2 regions of the Endozoicomonas sp. 4G genome follow, and region 1 is predicted to be linked to the other one. Evidence: predicted binding sites of a transcription regulator. Region 1 holds the regulator's gene; the other holds the start of a gene.

The links. Region 1 encodes LexA, which represses DNA repair genes until DNA is damaged. Its sites were predicted from a motif close to TACTGTNTANNTANACAGTA; they were not measured.
Region 2: the regulator LexA is predicted to act here: its motif matches at 4,951-4,970, upstream of umuD (translesion error-prone DNA polymerase V autoproteolytic subunit).

The regions. Positions count from the first base shown of each region.
Region 1 covers NZ_CP082909.1:2,196,239-2,204,131, reverse strand. The annotation lists gene K7B67_RS08525 (L,D-transpeptidase) at 1-403, opposite strand, end outside; gene K7B67_RS08520 (TetR/AcrR family transcriptional regulator) at 427-1,074, opposite strand; gene lexA (transcriptional repressor LexA) at 1,215-1,823, shown strand; gene K7B67_RS08510 (SulA-like leucine-rich domain-containing protein) at 1,807-2,181, shown strand; gene K7B67_RS08505 (hypothetical protein) at 2,203-2,445, opposite strand; gene K7B67_RS08500 (PTS sugar transporter subunit IIB) at 2,637-2,942, opposite strand; gene K7B67_RS08495 (DUF6586 family protein) at 3,144-3,641, opposite strand; gene topA (type I DNA topoisomerase) at 3,709-6,351, opposite strand; gene fadA (acetyl-CoA C-acyltransferase FadA) at 6,740-7,893, opposite strand, start outside.
Region 2 covers NZ_CP082909.1:2,872,653-2,880,545, forward strand. The annotation lists gene K7B67_RS11165 (hypothetical protein) at 31-1,272, opposite strand; gene K7B67_RS11170 (hypothetical protein) at 1,572-1,850, opposite strand; gene K7B67_RS11175 (hypothetical protein) at 1,928-3,430, opposite strand; gene K7B67_RS11180 (hypothetical protein) at 3,513-4,850, opposite strand; gene umuD (translesion error-prone DNA polymerase V autoproteolytic subunit) at 5,002-5,442, shown strand; gene iscB (RNA-guided endonuclease IscB) at 5,691-7,031, shown strand; gene K7B67_RS11195 (Y-family DNA polymerase) at 7,092-7,893, shown strand, end outside.

The sequences.
Region 1 (7,893 bases):
CACAGCCTCTTGATCCCGGCTCGCCCATCACGGCAGTATCGGGTGAGCCGTGAATATAGATATATCGCCGCATAGTATCGACATTTCCCAAACGGTTATAACCGGGTTCCAGGCCACTTAACCAGAGAATTCTGGTTAAGATCCAGTCCCGTCGATCAGGATATTGCTGTTTTAGTTCGGGAGAATAAATCTCCCCTGTGAATCGCCTGCCAACAAACACAGCATGGACAGGCAGACCCTCGCCGATTTTAGCGCGAATAACATGGCGTCCAAGAGGAGTCTGCCAGCTACCCTCCTGCTGCCCCGTTCCCTTACTCGCAGTTGATACAGAATAACAGGCTGTCACCTTTCCCTCTTGCATCAGCTCCAGGGTTTGTGAGGCAATTCGAACATTAATATGCACAGATCAATCCCGTGTTGGCTGGTTTATCGGCCCTTGTCGTAAGTAGCATGAGCTCGTAGGCCAGCAGCCATAAATGGCACCATTCTTCTCATGATCTTCTCAAGGTTGTCATCAATGGCAAAGTCTCTGCTGGCGATGGCGAGGAGTGCATCAGCACCGGACATTGAGAAGATAGCAGAGCCAAGGATAAAGTAGGTGCGCCAGAATTTATCGGCAGTGGGCAGGTCAGGACAGGCCCTGAACAGCAACTCAAAGTATCGGCTGAAGACGGTTCCATAAGTTTCAGTCAGATAACGCTTCAAGTGCCCCTGGTTCTGAGTGAAGGCCAGCCCCATGAGTTTCATAAAAATAGAAATATCATCGGGTCTTCTGGGTTTCACAGCGAGAATATGGTCGACCAGTATCTCAAGCACCGCTTCAAGGTCGGGTTGTTCACTCTGGTCTGACCACTCATCCAGCGTAGTATTCAAACCCTCCATGAAAGGAGCCAGGAAACGGGCGAAGACCGCTTGTATCAAAGCTTTTTTAGAGCCGAAATGATAGTTCACGGCAGCCAGGTTCACGCCTGCCTGACTGGTTATTGTTCTTAAAGAGGTTTCTGCGAAGCCATGTTCGGCGAAAAGCAGCTCGGCTGAATCCAGAATTCTATCGATAGTTGAAGGTTGCGCCATGATATAGGGAGTTTTATAAGGATTAATAAACGACCGTTTAAAGCTACGTTTCTAATCCTGCAGTGTCAAGGTTACACTTGCCACGACCATCATACTGTATATAATCACAGATACTGTATAAAAAAACAGATCGCACTCTTATGAATAAGCTCACTAAACGACAATCTGAAATACTGGACCTGATCAAATCTCATACCGCAGAGACAGGTTTCCCACCCACCAGGGCCGAAATTGCCAAAACCTTTGGCTTTCGCTCAGCCAATGCCGCAGAAGAGCATCTCAGGGCACTGGCCCGTAAAGGCGCTATTGAGATGACCCCCGGAACCTCAAGGGGTATCCGAATTCCAGACAGCCAACCAGAAGGGCTTCCTATTGTTGGCCAGGTGGCTGCCGGTAACCCGATCCTTGCCCAGGAACATATAGAGGATCACCTGATGCTCAACCCGGGTTTCTTTAACCCATCCGCTGACTTTCTGTTAAGGGTCAAAGGCATGAGTATGAAAAACATCGGGATTCTTGATGGTGACCTGCTGGCGGTTCACAAGACAGCAGACGTTCGAAATGGTCAGGTTGTCGTGGCCCGGATTGAAGATGAAGTCACCGTCAAAAGATTCGAGAAAAAGAAAAATAAAGTCTTGCTGCATCCGGAAAACGATGAGTTCGAAACCATTGTCGTTGACCTCACACAGGATACGTTCGCGATTGAAGGTTTAAGCGTTGGAGTTATAAGAAATGAAACCCATTATTAATGAGCTTATTCTCTCAGGAAAGCCATGGCAGGCCGAACAACTCCTGAACCCCATGCTCAGTCAACTTTCCAGTGACAGTGAACGTTGGTTAACGCTTATTCTGGCAGACAAATCAGATACCCGAACTCTTCACTGGTTAAAGAGTTGTGACCTGAATCATGACAAGGTGCAAATCTTTAGCTCCAGCAATACTAATCAGACACTGGAGCTTACCCGGAAGGCTCTCGCATCGGGTACCAGCCACACCGTTATCAGTTGGCTGGGAGATCTGGATAAAGGATGGTTAGGTAAACTTGAAAGCGCTGCCCAAAATGGACAGTGCCAGGGGTTGGCTATTCGTAGCAGACAGGTTGCCTGAAACCTGTCCATCAAAATAGAGTTAATGCAGTACTCTGTTTTCAGGGATCTCTTCATCAGCAGGCTGTGGACGAGTCAGTTCAGCCACCTCCTGCATACCCGCATCAAACATGACCTTTGCCACTTGCAGATGCCCGCCTTCGAGAAATTCTATAGCTTCCTCAGAAAACTTCATGGTCAGCAGAGGCTCACCCTCGTCATCACTGCGTCGCAGAACAATCTCGCCCGTTGGAAGCTCCACAATTTCCAAAAACGATGCAGCCATATTTGGTTCCATATAAGTAGCGTGTATGAGGGGGAAATCATGCAGCATTGTGCCCAATGATGCAATAGGCCAAAACATTGTGATCTGTGTTCTTAGGGGATTGTGGGGAGGATTCTGGTGATAGAAGAACGAAAGCTTGTGTACCTGTTGCAAAACAGGCACACAACATTCTTTGATGAACCTTTAATAAATCAGGCTTTTAGCGACAGGGCAAATTCCAGTACTTTTGCACCATTCATAGTGCCGTAATCAATAGGGCTGATGGCTTCAACCGGTATTTCATACTCAGCAGCACGTTGCCTGAGGTCGTTCAACATATATTTAACCTGAGGCCCCAGCAGGACAACATCGTAGCTGGCTACCTGTTCGTCGAAATCGGTAGCGCCAAAGGCTTCAATCTCTACTTCTTTACCCTGACTTTCAGCAGCTTCACGCATTTTCTTTACCAGCATACTGGTAGACATACCTGCAGAACAGCACAGCATGATTTTAGTCATCGCTTTACCTCAACTGGATGCCCCGTCCTGGGGTTCCTTGACTGTTTGAACAATTCGAAAAACAATATATACCAGTGACAAACCAGATGAAACCGGTTTCAGTGTGGATAAATCACAAAATTACTCAGGTGTTGACCTTAATCAATAAAAGACTATGTACTGGTATCCGCTACCGGTAAATATCGATCCATTATCGTTTATTCACCACTCAAGATTAAAATTTCTGAAATGCCCTACCAGCTCTTTAAGAGCAGCAAGAACTGCTCTGCCACTTTCCGGTGTTTTAACACCTCTTGTGGATTCTCCTCTGTCCGAAGCAATCATTATTGAACCGACTTCACTTGAATATGATTGGATATTATCATTTAATATTGAAATACCATCATAAGCCTCAAGTAAATCTGCCAGCCAGCTATCCGACGACTCAAGCTGCTTAAGCTGCTCGAGTTCAGACACACTGCCCTCCTGCTTCTTGTCCACCAGCTTCGAGACTTCTTCCAGAGACAGCAACCGGGTCAGCTGCTTACCGTAAGGAAAAAGAATCTCTGCCAACAGAGAGAAATAGGCATGGCGGGCATGCATCAGAAACGCGTCTCGAAAAGCGTCCTGCTCAAAAGGCTCGGCACTTTCCCAGGCATCCAGTTGTAAACGGGCATAGTGCAGTTTTTTATTGGTATGGGAACGCCATTGCTCAGACATTATCGTTCTCTCAAATAGAAAGACCTCCACGAATCAACGTGAAGGTCTTGTTTTTGACCCGGCCAGATCAGGTTTTTTTGCGCTTTTTGGTGGTTTTCTCTTCCCACTTCCCTTCCTGGAAAGTAGCACTCCACCCCGTCGCCTTACCTTCAGACTCACTCATAACATACTGAGTTTTGGTCTTACGACTGTAGCGGATAATGGCAGGATTGCCTTCAGCATCCTGCCTCGGCGCATCCAGAAGATAATGATATTTCGGATCAATAGCTGCCTGATGAGGAATCAGCTCACTGACCAGGGGAGCACGGGTTTCCCGGTTCTTTGGAAACTGGCTGGCGGCCAGGAAAAGACCCGCAGCACCGTCCCTGAGAATATAGTGATCGTCCACCTTAAGGCACTTAAGCTCAGGCATAGGCACCGGATCCATTTTTGGCGGGGCCGCCTCACCACTCTTCAGCAGCTTACGGGTGTTTTTACACTCACTGTTGGTACAACCAAAGTATTTACCAAAACGCCCGGACTTGAGCTGCATCTCCGATCCACACTTGTCACACTCAAGCACGGGGCCATCATAACCCTTGAGCTTGAACTGACCTTTTTCCACTTCATAGCCAGAGCAGTCCGGGTTATTACCACAGACATGAAGCTTGCGCTGCTCATCAATCAGATAGCTTTCCATCGCTGTAGAGCACTTGGGACAACGATGCATAGCACGCAAAGCGTTCACTTCAGCATTTTCGTCATCAGCATCTTCCACTTCTTCGCCGGGCACCAGATTAATAGTGCTTTTACAACGCTCTTTCGGAGGCAGCGAATAACCGGAGCAGCCCAGGAATACCCCGGTACTGGCGGTACGAATCATCATATCCCTGCCACATTCAGGGCATTTGATGTCGGTTGGGGAAGGATCGTTGGATCGCATACCACTACTGTCGTTTTCAGCCTGCTCCAGCTTGTGACTGAAATCGCTGTAGAAGCTGTCCAGAAGATCTTTCCAGTTCTTGCCCCCCTCAGCCACTACATCAAGATTTGACTCCATATTGGCGGTAAAATTGTAATCCATCAGATCATAGAAATTTTCAACCAGCCGGTCTGTGACAATATCGCCCATTTTCTCAGCATAGAAACGACGATTTTTCAGAGAGACATAACCACGATCCTGAATGGTTGAGATAATGGAGGCATAGGTCGAAGGCCTGCCAATTCCGCGCTTTTCCAACTCTTTAACCAGAGCCGCTTCACTGAATCGGGCTGGCGGCTTGGTGAACAGCTGTTTCGGATCCAGTTTCTTCAGATCCAGCGGATCACCTTTCTCCAGGGCGGGCAGAATGATGTCCTCCCCTTTCTTGGCAATGGCGGCCATGACACGGGTATAACCATCAAACTTCAGGGTTCTGCCCCTCGCCTTCAGATCAAAGTCATCTACCCGCACCGTCAGGGATGTGCTGAGGTACTCCGCAGGTGTCATCTGACAGGCAACAAACTGTCTCCAGATCAGCTCATAAAGGCGCTCTGCATCTTTCTCAAGACCGGAAATAGAACCCGGCTCAGCGGTTACCGAGGAAGGACGTATCGCTTCGTGAGCCTCCTGGGCGCCTTCTTTGCTGGAATACCGGTTTGGCTGCTCGGGCAAATACCTTGAACCATAAGTACCATCAATAAATTCACGGGCACTTTCTACCGCCTCCTGACTCAGATTGGTGGAGTCGGTACGCATGTAGGTAATATGACCCGCTTCATAGAGGCGCTGGGCCATCATCATGGTTTTCTTGACACTGAATCCCAGGCGGGTACTGGCTGCCTGTTGCAGGGTGGAGGTAATAAAAGGGGCCGATGGGCGACTACGGGTCGGTTTGTCTTCCCGCGCCGTCAGCGTGTAATCAGCCTGTTTAAGCTTTTCAAGAACAACCCCGGTGGCAGCCTCACTGGTAGGCCTGAAGTTGTCTCCGGCTTCTTTTGCCACCTGAAAACGAATGACTTCTCCGTCTTCGGTGGTCAGGTCAGCGTACACCTCCCAGTACTCTTCCGGGATAAAACTTCTGACTTCACGCTCTCGCTCAACAATCAGCTTAACGGCCACTGACTGCACTCGCCCTGCCGACAGGCCACGGGCAATTTTCGCCCAGAGCAACGGCGAAACCATATAACCCACTACGCGGTCGAGGAACCTTCTCGCCTGCTGGGCATTGACCCGATCGATATTGAGAATACCAGGCTCTTTAAAGGCTTCCTGGATAGCATTTTTGGTAATTTCGTTGAACACTACCCGCCGATATCGACCTGGCTCTCCACCAATCGCTTCCTGAAGATGCCAGGCAATGGCCTCTCCCTCGCGGTCCAAATCGGTTGCGAGATAGATCGTGTCAGCCGATGCGGCAAGACGACGAAGTTCATCGACCACCTTTTCTTTGCCTGGCAATATCTCGTAATGGGCTTTCCATCCCTGTTCAGGATCAATACCCATTCGCTCAATCAGCTGCTCTTTGGCTTTGCGCTTCTTGTGAACGATTTTCTGCTCAGGAGATAGTTTACGTGTCTCAGCAGCGGCCTTTGCCCGTGCTTTGGGATCCACAGGTTTCCTGGAGCCACCCGCGGTGGGCAGGTCACGGATATGACCAACACTGGACTTAACAACAAAGTCCTTACCCAGATATTTGTTTATTGTCTTCGCCTTGGCAGGCGATTCGACGATAACTAAAGATTTACCCATGCTACCTTACACATCCTGTAATCAGCTCCATTGTCCCGGTATAGCTGACCAGCCTGAAAAAAAATCATAAAACACTCAGCTCGGCCTGCCACCAAAACAAGAAAGGTCGGGAATTGAAAATTGTTTCAATATATAAGGTCAAGAAAAACATCGGTCAAGGAAAACCCTCCAATGACCCTGATTTTTTCTCGAACGACCCTCTTTTTTTATCGTTTCACAGCCACAATGATTAATCCAGCCCGTTATGAGCAATAATTTCCTTGAATATCAAAAGATTATTTAATGACTGTGAACACTGGCAGGCGGAACAGGAACACCCCGGAATAACATTCCGGGGCAAAACTCTCAAGCAGGATACTCCAGACAAACACAGGTCCGGACAGTGGTATTACAGACGTTCGAACACCGTAGTAATACCCTGACCCAGACCCACACACATAGTGGCTACACCCAGCGTACCGTTATGCTGCTTCATAACGTTCAGCAGAGTACCGGAGATTCGGGCGCCGGAGCATCCGAAGGGATGGCCCAAAGCAATAGCACCACCGTTCAGGTTTACCTTTTCATCCATCTTGTCCAGCAGGTTCAGGTCTTTCAGCACTGGCAGAGCCTGGGCAGCAAAAGCTTCATTCAACTCAACATAATCAATATCATCCATGGTCAGGCCGGCACGCTCCAGCGCTTTTTTGGTGCTGGGTACAGGACCATAACCCATGATGGACGGATCAACACCAGCAACCGCCATGGAACGAATCACAGCCATTGGCTGAAGACCCAGGTCCTGCGCACGCTGTGCAGACATAACGATCATGCAGGAAGCGCCATCGGTAATCTGGGACGACGTACCGGCTGTCACTGTCCCTTTCGGGTTAAAGGCAGGCTTTAACTGGGCCAGCCCTTCGAGCGTGGTATCAGGACGGATTGTCTGATCTTCGCTGAAGACCGCCAGGTTGCCGTCCTCATCGTGCCCCTGCATAGGGATAATCTCATTTTTGAAGTGACCGCCTCTGGTCGCTTCCCAGGCTCTCATGTGCGATCTGACACCAAATTCATCCTGAGCTTCGCGGGTAATACCGTGCATCAGGCCCAGCATTTCAGCAGTCAGACCCATCATACCCGCGGCTTTGGCGGCGTATTTAGACAGACGTGGATTGGGGTCCACCCCATGCATCATGCCCACATGCCCCATGTGCTCAACACCACCTACCACAAAAACATCACCGTTGCCGGTTTGAATCGCCTGAGCAGCAGTGTGCAGCGCACTCATGGAAGAACCACACAGACGACTGACAGTCTGGGCAGAAGAAGTATGAGGAATGGGAGTCATCAAAGATGCCATACGGGCAACGTTCCAACCCTGTTCCAGGGTCTGGTTGACACACCCCCAGATCACATCTTCAACTTCTTCAGGGTTAACACCGGGGTTACGGTCTAAAACGCCAGTGATGAGGTTGGCGGACAGATCATCGGCACGGACATTTCGATACATGCCCCCCTTGGAACGGCCCATTGGGGTCCGGCCAAAGTCTACGATTACGGCAT
Region 2 (7,893 bases), 680 kb from region 1:
CACGCAGGAACCTTCCAGAGATCATGACTACTACAACTCTGTCTTCTTTCTTTTCTCGCTAGATGGCAGCTGGTCATTTGCTTTTCTCTTGGGTCTCTGGTCGGCCGGGAGGTGATTCTGTTTGTGTTTTTTCAGATTTCCCGGATGGTCGGTAGTGTAGCTACAGCCCTCATGGTCACACTGCACCCTGGGTCTTGTCGGTCTCTGGTCGGCAGACAGGTGGGTCTGTTTGTGCCTTTTCAGATGGTCCGCCCGGTCAGTACCGTAGTGGCAGCCCTCATGATCACACTGGTGCACCCTGGGTCTTGTGGATCTCTGGTCGGAAGGCAGGTGGGTCTGTTTGTGCCTTTTCAGATTGCCCATCAGTCCGGTAATGTAGTTGCAACTCTCATAGTCACACTGGAGGGTCTTGGGTCTCTTGCGTCTCTTGGGTCTCTGGTCGATAGGCAAGTGGGTCTGTTTGTGCTCGTTCAAAATGCTCGTCTCTTTGGTGCTGTGAGCAGGTGAGATGATGTCCAGATAGTAAACAGAATCTAGTTTTGCCACGTCTACCTCTGACTCATTCGGTATTGCACTGTCTGAAATGGGCTCCTGCTTAGTCTTTTTCAGTTCCAGAGTCGTACAATACTGAATGATTTCATTGGATACTCGAAAAGGACTAAATGTCGTGGTCACATACTGAACATCAGAGTCGGCATCAGCTTCGTCTTCGTTTGAACGGTTGTTGCAGCTTTCATCAGAGGTATTGCTGTCTTCACCGTTAGAATCATCCCCCGCTGCTGAGCGACTGTAAGCCTTAGCTTCGACGCCAGGAGCAGGAGAGACGCCGGTGGCAGGAAAAAAGCAATAGCGAGTGTCAGGCTTTAAGAGGATGTCATCACCGAAGCAAACTCGTAGCGTGTCGCTGTAGTTCGCCTCGGGTTCTTGCTTCAACTCCCACCAGTCAATGACCTCACTCTCTTCCTCGGTACCCTCTACTCCTGCTTCCTCAGGCCTTTTTCCGCCTCTAAAGCGACAGAGCATCAGCCTCGCCCTTTGTTTCGCTGTTTCAATGATTTCACGTTGCCGATCATCTCCTTGCTGTATCTCAGTGGCGATCGCTTTAACCGTAGAGTCAAGTTCTGGTAGCGTATCCTGCAAGAGCTTCGGTGTGTTGATAAGCGCCTTGCCTGCAGCCAGAGCGAAAAGCAAACGCATACTATTTTCCTGAGCATGGCTATTGAAACAATGCACAACAAAGGCAACGGCCAAGAATGTTTTTTTGGATAGCAAAGCTCGGTTCCCAATCGTTGAAATGTTTATTAGCAAATCAGGTTAGTAAAGATCTGGAGAAAGGTCGGAGTTTTTGGTCAGGCACTGGGCAAACATCGCGGGGAAGCTCTGGAAACTGGTCAGATGGAATGATTGTGTTGGATGGTCGTTTTGCTGAACCACTCCTTGATATTTCAGGGGTGAAGGGTTAAGTCAGTGCCATTGGTAATAAGTCAGCAATGTGTTTAACAGGAAGCAATAGCGTCATTGGGTTAAATGGTGACTCCTTAAATCCATACTGGAGATAAAAATGTTTCGCTTCATCCGAAATCGCATGAACCATGCATGGCTTTGACACCAATGTGACCGGAGACAACCAGTGTGCGCAACATAGCGTCCTTCAGTAATCCTGCGCCAATTCGCAGCCCCTGATGTTGATTGTCAACGGCGAGTCGTCCCAATACAGTCACAGGAATTGGATCAGGCATGTTGCGAGCCATTGCTTTCGGAGTCTGCATTCGCTCGACACTGCCGCTGGAGAGGGCGTGATGCTTATTCGTGTCGCCACAGCACTGGGGGCTCCAGTCTAGTGATGGCACTCACTGGCTGCTCTGTACCGATGGCTATTGGGCAGAACAGTGATTGTCAGAACCTTTGAAGCAGGCTGGGAGGCGAATCATTCTTTATCAACCTTCTTTCTTTTCTCGTTAGATGGCTGTTGGTCATAGGCTTTTCTTTTGGGTCTTTTGGTCCTCTGGTCAGCAGGCAGATGGGTCTGTTTGTGCTTTTTCAGATCGCCCGTCCAGTTAGTGCTGTAGTTGCAGCCCTCATGGTCACAATGGTGTAGGTAGAACCTCTGGTCGGCAGGCAGGTGGGTCTGTTTGTGCCTGTTCAGATGGCATGGATGGTGGGTGATGTAGTTACAACCCTCATGGTCACACTTCACTTTGGCTCTCTGGTCGGTAGGCAGATGGGTCTGTTTGTGCTTTTTCAGATCGTTTGTCCGGTCGGTGCCGTAGTCGCAACCTTCATAGTCACACTGGTGCACTTTGGGTCTCCTGGTTCTCTGGCCGTCAGGCAGGTGGGTTTGTTTGTGCCTGTTCAGACTGCCCGTTTGGTCGGTGCTGTAGTCGCAGCCCTCATGACCACACTGGTGCACCTTGATTCTCTGGTCGACAGGCAAGTGGATCCGCTTATGCGCTCTCAGATTGCCCATGCGGTCGGTGCTGTAGTTGCAGCCCTCATAACCACATTGGTGCAACTTGATTCTCTGGTCGGCAGGCAAGTGGATCTGCTTGTGCGCTTTCAGATTGCCCATGCGGTTGGTGCTGTAGTTGCAGCCCTCATGACCACACCGATGCACCTTGATTCTCTGGTCGGCAGGCAAGTGGGTCTGCTTGTGCGCTTTCAGATTGCCCATGCGGTTGGTGCTGTAGTTGCAGCCCTCGTGGCTACACTGGTGCACCTTGAGCCTCGTCACTTCTGCCTCTGACTCAGTGGCTACTTCACTGTCTGAAATAGCTCCCTGCTCAATCATTTTCAGTCTCAGAGTCGTACAATACTGACTGATTTCATTTAATGCTCGAAAAGGATCGGATGCCGTGTTTACACACTGAACATCAGTTTCGGTATCAGCTTCGTCTTCGTCTGAAGGGTTGTCGTTGCTTTCATCAGAGGTGCTGCTGTCTTCACTGTCAGAGGCATTATCAGAGGCTGCCCGGCTGTATGCCCTGGCTTCGACGTCAGGATCAGGAGAAAAGCAATAGCGAGTGTCTGGCTTTAAGAGGATGTCATCATCGCGGCAAACTCGTGGCATGTCACTATGGTTCGCCTCGGGTTCTTGCTTTAACTCCCACCACTCAATAGCCTCGCTCACTTCTTCTGGTTCCTCAGGCCTTTTATCGCCCCTAAAGCGAGAGAGCATCAGTCTCCCCCTTTGTTTTGCTGTTTCAATGATTTCACGTTGTTGATCGTCTCCTTGCTTTATCGCAATGGCGATAGCTTTAACCGTAGAGTCAAGTTCTGGTAGCCCATCCCGGACTGGGAAAAGAGGAAGAAGAATAGTTTCGACGGCCAGAACGAACAGCAAAGGCAACCTATTTTCCTGAGTCTGGCCATTAGAGCAATGCACAGAAAAAGTAACGGCTAAGGTCAAAATCAACGTTTTTTTGGATAGCAAGGTCTGGCTTCCCAGTCGTTAAAATGTTTATTGGGAAATCAGGTTAGTCAAAATCTGGGAGGTCTGAGGTTTGAGGGGCGGATCAGTCTTTATCGACCTTCTTTCTTTTCTCGTTAGATGGCGGCTGGTCATAGGCTTTTCTTTTGGGTCTCTGGTCGGCAGGCAGGTGGGTCTGTTTGTGCCTTTTCAGATCGCTCGCCCGGTCGGTTCTGTAGTTGCAGCCGCCATGGTCACACTGGTGCACCTTGGGTCCCCTGAGCCTCTGGTGGGCAGGCAGGTGGACCTTTTTGTGCGTTTTCAGATTCCCGACCTGGTCGGTACTGTAGTCGCAGCCCTCATGGTCACACTGGTGCACCTTGAATCGCTGGTCAGCAGGCAGGTGGACCCGCTTGTGCACTTGCAGATTGCCCTTGTGGTTGGTGCTGTGGTTGCAGCCCTCATGGTCACAGTGGTGAGTTTTGGGTTTCTTGGGTCTCTGGTCGGGAGGCAGGTGGATCTGGCTGTGCTTTTTCAGATCGCTCATCTGGTCGGTGCTGTACTTGCAACCTTCATGATCACACCGGTGCACCCTGAGTCTCTGGTCGGCAGGCAGGTGGGTCTGTTTGTGCCTTTTCAGATGGCTCGTCAGGTCGGTGCTGTAGTTGCAGCCCTGATGATCACACTGGTGCACCTTGAGTTTCCTGGGTCTCTGGTCGGCAGGTAAGTGGGTCTGCTTGTGCATTTTCAGATGGCCTCCATGGTAAGTGCTGAAGTTGCAGCCCTGATGATCACACTGGAGCCCCCTGGATCTCTGGTCGACAGGTAAGTGGGTCTGTTTATGCATTTTTAGATTGCTCACCCGGTCAGTGCTGTAGTTGCAGCCCTCATGGTCACACTGGTGCACTCTGGGTCTTGGGCCAACAGGCATGTAGGTCTGCTTGTGCCCTTTCAGATGGTCCGTCTGGTCGGTGCTAATCGACTCCTGCTCAATCATTTCCAGTCTCAGAGTCGTACAATACTGACTGACTTCATTTAATGCCCGAAAAGGATCAGGTGTCGTGTTTACACCCTGAACATCAGTTTCAGTCTCAGCTTCGTCTTCGTGTGAACCGTTGTCGCTGCTTTCATCAGAGGTGCCGCTGTCTTTACTGTCAGACCCCTCATCAGAGGCTTCCCGACTGAACGTCTTAGCTTCGACGCCTGAGTCAGTAGCAAAGCAATCACGAGTGTCTGGCTCGACCTGTGACAGACACGGTGAGTGAAGGCCAATTATTCCTTCCGCGGATGAGAGCTCAATACAAGGCTTCGGGATGTTGATAAGCACCTTGCCGACAACCAGAGCAAAGAGTAAAGGCACGCTATTTTCCTGAGTGAGGCCATGAGAGTAATGCCCGGAAAAGGCAATGACCAAGGTCAAAATCAATAGTTTTTTGGATAGCAAAGCCAGTTTCCCAGTCGTTGAAATGTTTGTTTGGAAATCAGGTTAGTCAAAATCTGGAGAGAGGTCGGTGGTTTCTTTATGTTGAAGAAAGTAGCTGATACACTGTATATATAATCAGTAAAAAATAATTACTATGAAACCCAAAGCACCTATGCATGAAAAAGACTTCATACCAGCTACGTTTCCGCTGTACCAGGCTCCTGCGTCTTGCGGGTTCCCATCCCCAGCCGCCGACTTTGCAGAAGACAGGCTCTCTTTGGATCAGCTATTAATCCAGCACCCATCAGCCACCTTTTTTGCGCGAGCAACGGGCACATCAATGGAAAGAGCGGGCATAAAAGAAGGAGCTGTGCTGGTTGTAGACAGAAGCCAAACACCAAAATCAGGCGATATTATTATTGCCATGCTCGATGGTGATCTCATCGTCAAACGCCTTATTCGGGACAAGAACTCCCTGATTCTTCAGTCAGAACATCCAGACTATCCCCCTGTAACCCTGAATCCTCAACAGGAGCTGGATATATGGGGAGTCATCATTGCCGCAGTCAATCAATTTCGGTCACTGAACCCCGCCCTGAAGGACGGGGCTTGAGAAAGCTCCCAATTTGGGGTTAGAAGTGACCAGACTCAGCAACCGCAAGGTTGCTACGTTAAGGACGAATGTATAGTTACCGTGGGATGCTTCACCAGTCCCACGCTCTAAGGGTAGTGGTTAAACAGTGTATTGAGGGTTAATCACAGTGCTGCTATCAAGAAACCGTCCATTAACATTGTCGAGGTGAACTTTACTGCCGCAAGGCTAGAACGGTGCGTAAGCACCAAATCTAAGGACAACGATGTATGAACCGAGTGTTCGTATTTGACAAAAACAAAAAGCCTCTTATGCCTTGCCATCCGGCAAGGGCAAGAAAGCTGTTAGACAAGGGTAAAGCGGCTGTCTTCAGACGCCATCCTTTCACGATCATCCTGAAAGAGAGAGAAGGTGGTGTTGTACAACCGCTGGAACTCAAATTCGACGTTGGAAGCAAAACAACAGGCATAGCCGTTGTTGCTGACTGTGATCGTGGAAAGAAAGTTGTCTTTGCTGCTGAACTCCAGCATAGAGGACAGAGGGTTAAGGATTCTCTTGAGTCTCGACGTGCAACACGTCGAGCCAGAAGAAACCGGAAAACCCGCTATAGAAAAGCTCGTTTCATGAATCGAACAAGACCCGAAGGCTGGCTACCGCCTAGCCTTATGAGTCGAGTCTTCAATACCGAGACTTGGGCAAAGAGATTCTGTCTCAAAGCACCCATCAGTGATGTAGCTGTTGAGCGTGTTAAGTTCGATATGCAGCTTATGGAGAATCCAGACATTTCAGGAGTCGAGTATCAACGTGGTACGCTGTTTGGTACGGAGTTGAGACAATATCTATTGTATCGAGATGGACACAAGTGTTCTTACTGTAAGGGAGTGAGTAACGACCCAATCCTCAACATCGAACATTTCATATCCAGAGCCCTGGGAGGCTCAAACCGGATCAGCAATTTGTACATTGCATGTCGTACATGCAATGAAGAGAAAGGAGCCATCCACCCTGAGCAGTGGCTTGAATCTATTTCAAAGAAAAAGAACAAGAACAAGCTGGATACAGCAAGAGTCAAAAATGTGACCAACATCCTGAAAGGAAAGAAGGTCAATTGTCTGAAAGATGCTGCTGCTGTCAATGCCACAAGAAACGAAACCGCCAGACGTGTCCAGGCTATCGGTCTTCCTACCACCTTTGCTACTGGCGGTAGAACGAAGTTCAACCGCACTCAGCAAGGATACAAGAAAGAGCACTGGATAGATGCCGCCTGTGTAGGAGAGTCTGGAGCCAGTGTATACATAGCAGAGAGCACAAAACCCTTAATCATTAAGGCTATGGGTAGAGGCTCACGACAAATGTGTAGAGTGGACAAGTACGGATTTCCCCGTACAAAGGCTAAAGGTTCCAAGCAGGTTCAGGGCTTCCAGACTGGCGATATCGTCAAGGCTATCGTTCCAGCCGGTAAACGGCAAGGAACGTATACAGGACGGGTTGCAGTGAGAACGACAGGCTCATTCAACATCAAGACTGAAAGTGAGACCATCCAAGGAATTTCATGGAGAAACTGTCAGAAAATTCAGTCTGTGGATGGTTATGGTTACAGCTTGCTCTAACGAGCAAGTCAACATTCCTCCCCGCACTAGAAGTACGGGGTATCCAGTTGAGGCAAAACGATGAAACCAGTCATCGGGTTATGCGATGCCAATAACTTCTATGTAAGTTGCGAGAGGCTTTTTAACCCAAAGCTTTTAGATATCCCTGTAGCTGTAGCCAGTAACAATGACGGTTGTCTGGTCGCTCGATCAGCTGAAGTGAAAGCAATGGGGATCAAAATGGGAACACCGGTATTCAAGGTAAAGCACCTGATTGAGTCCGGTCAGCTCATCGTTCTGTCATCCAATTACACGCTGTACGGAGACCTTTCGGGAAGGTTTCACAGCATCCTTGAGCAGTTTTCACCAAGGGTTTCAGTCTACAGCATTGACGAGGCATTTATTGACCTGTCAGGAATGGCAGAAAAGATTGAGCACATAGGAATGCAAATGAAAAACAGGGTCGCCCAATGGGTTGGCCTGCCTGTATGTGTTGGTGTCAGTTCCACAAAGACCTTGGCCAAACTGGCCAATTATGGCGCCAAGAAATTCCCCGCAACCGGAGGGGTTGTCGATCTGACAAACACGATCCGGCAGCAAAGACTCATGGCAATAACCCCCGTTGCAGAAGTCTGGGGGGTAGGCCGCAAAATTGCTAAAAGGTTACAAAGTAGTGGAATTCATTCCGCTCTCGATCTGGCGCGAAGTAACAGAACCTGGATAAAACGGAATTTCTCCGTAGTACTGGAGAGGACTGTCTGTGAACTTCAGGGCGAACTCTGTATACCTTTTGATGAAGAGACTTCCGGTAATAAACATCAGATCGTCGTTAGTCGGTCATTCGGTGAAAGAGTGACGGATATTGCTGAACTGCATTCAGCCC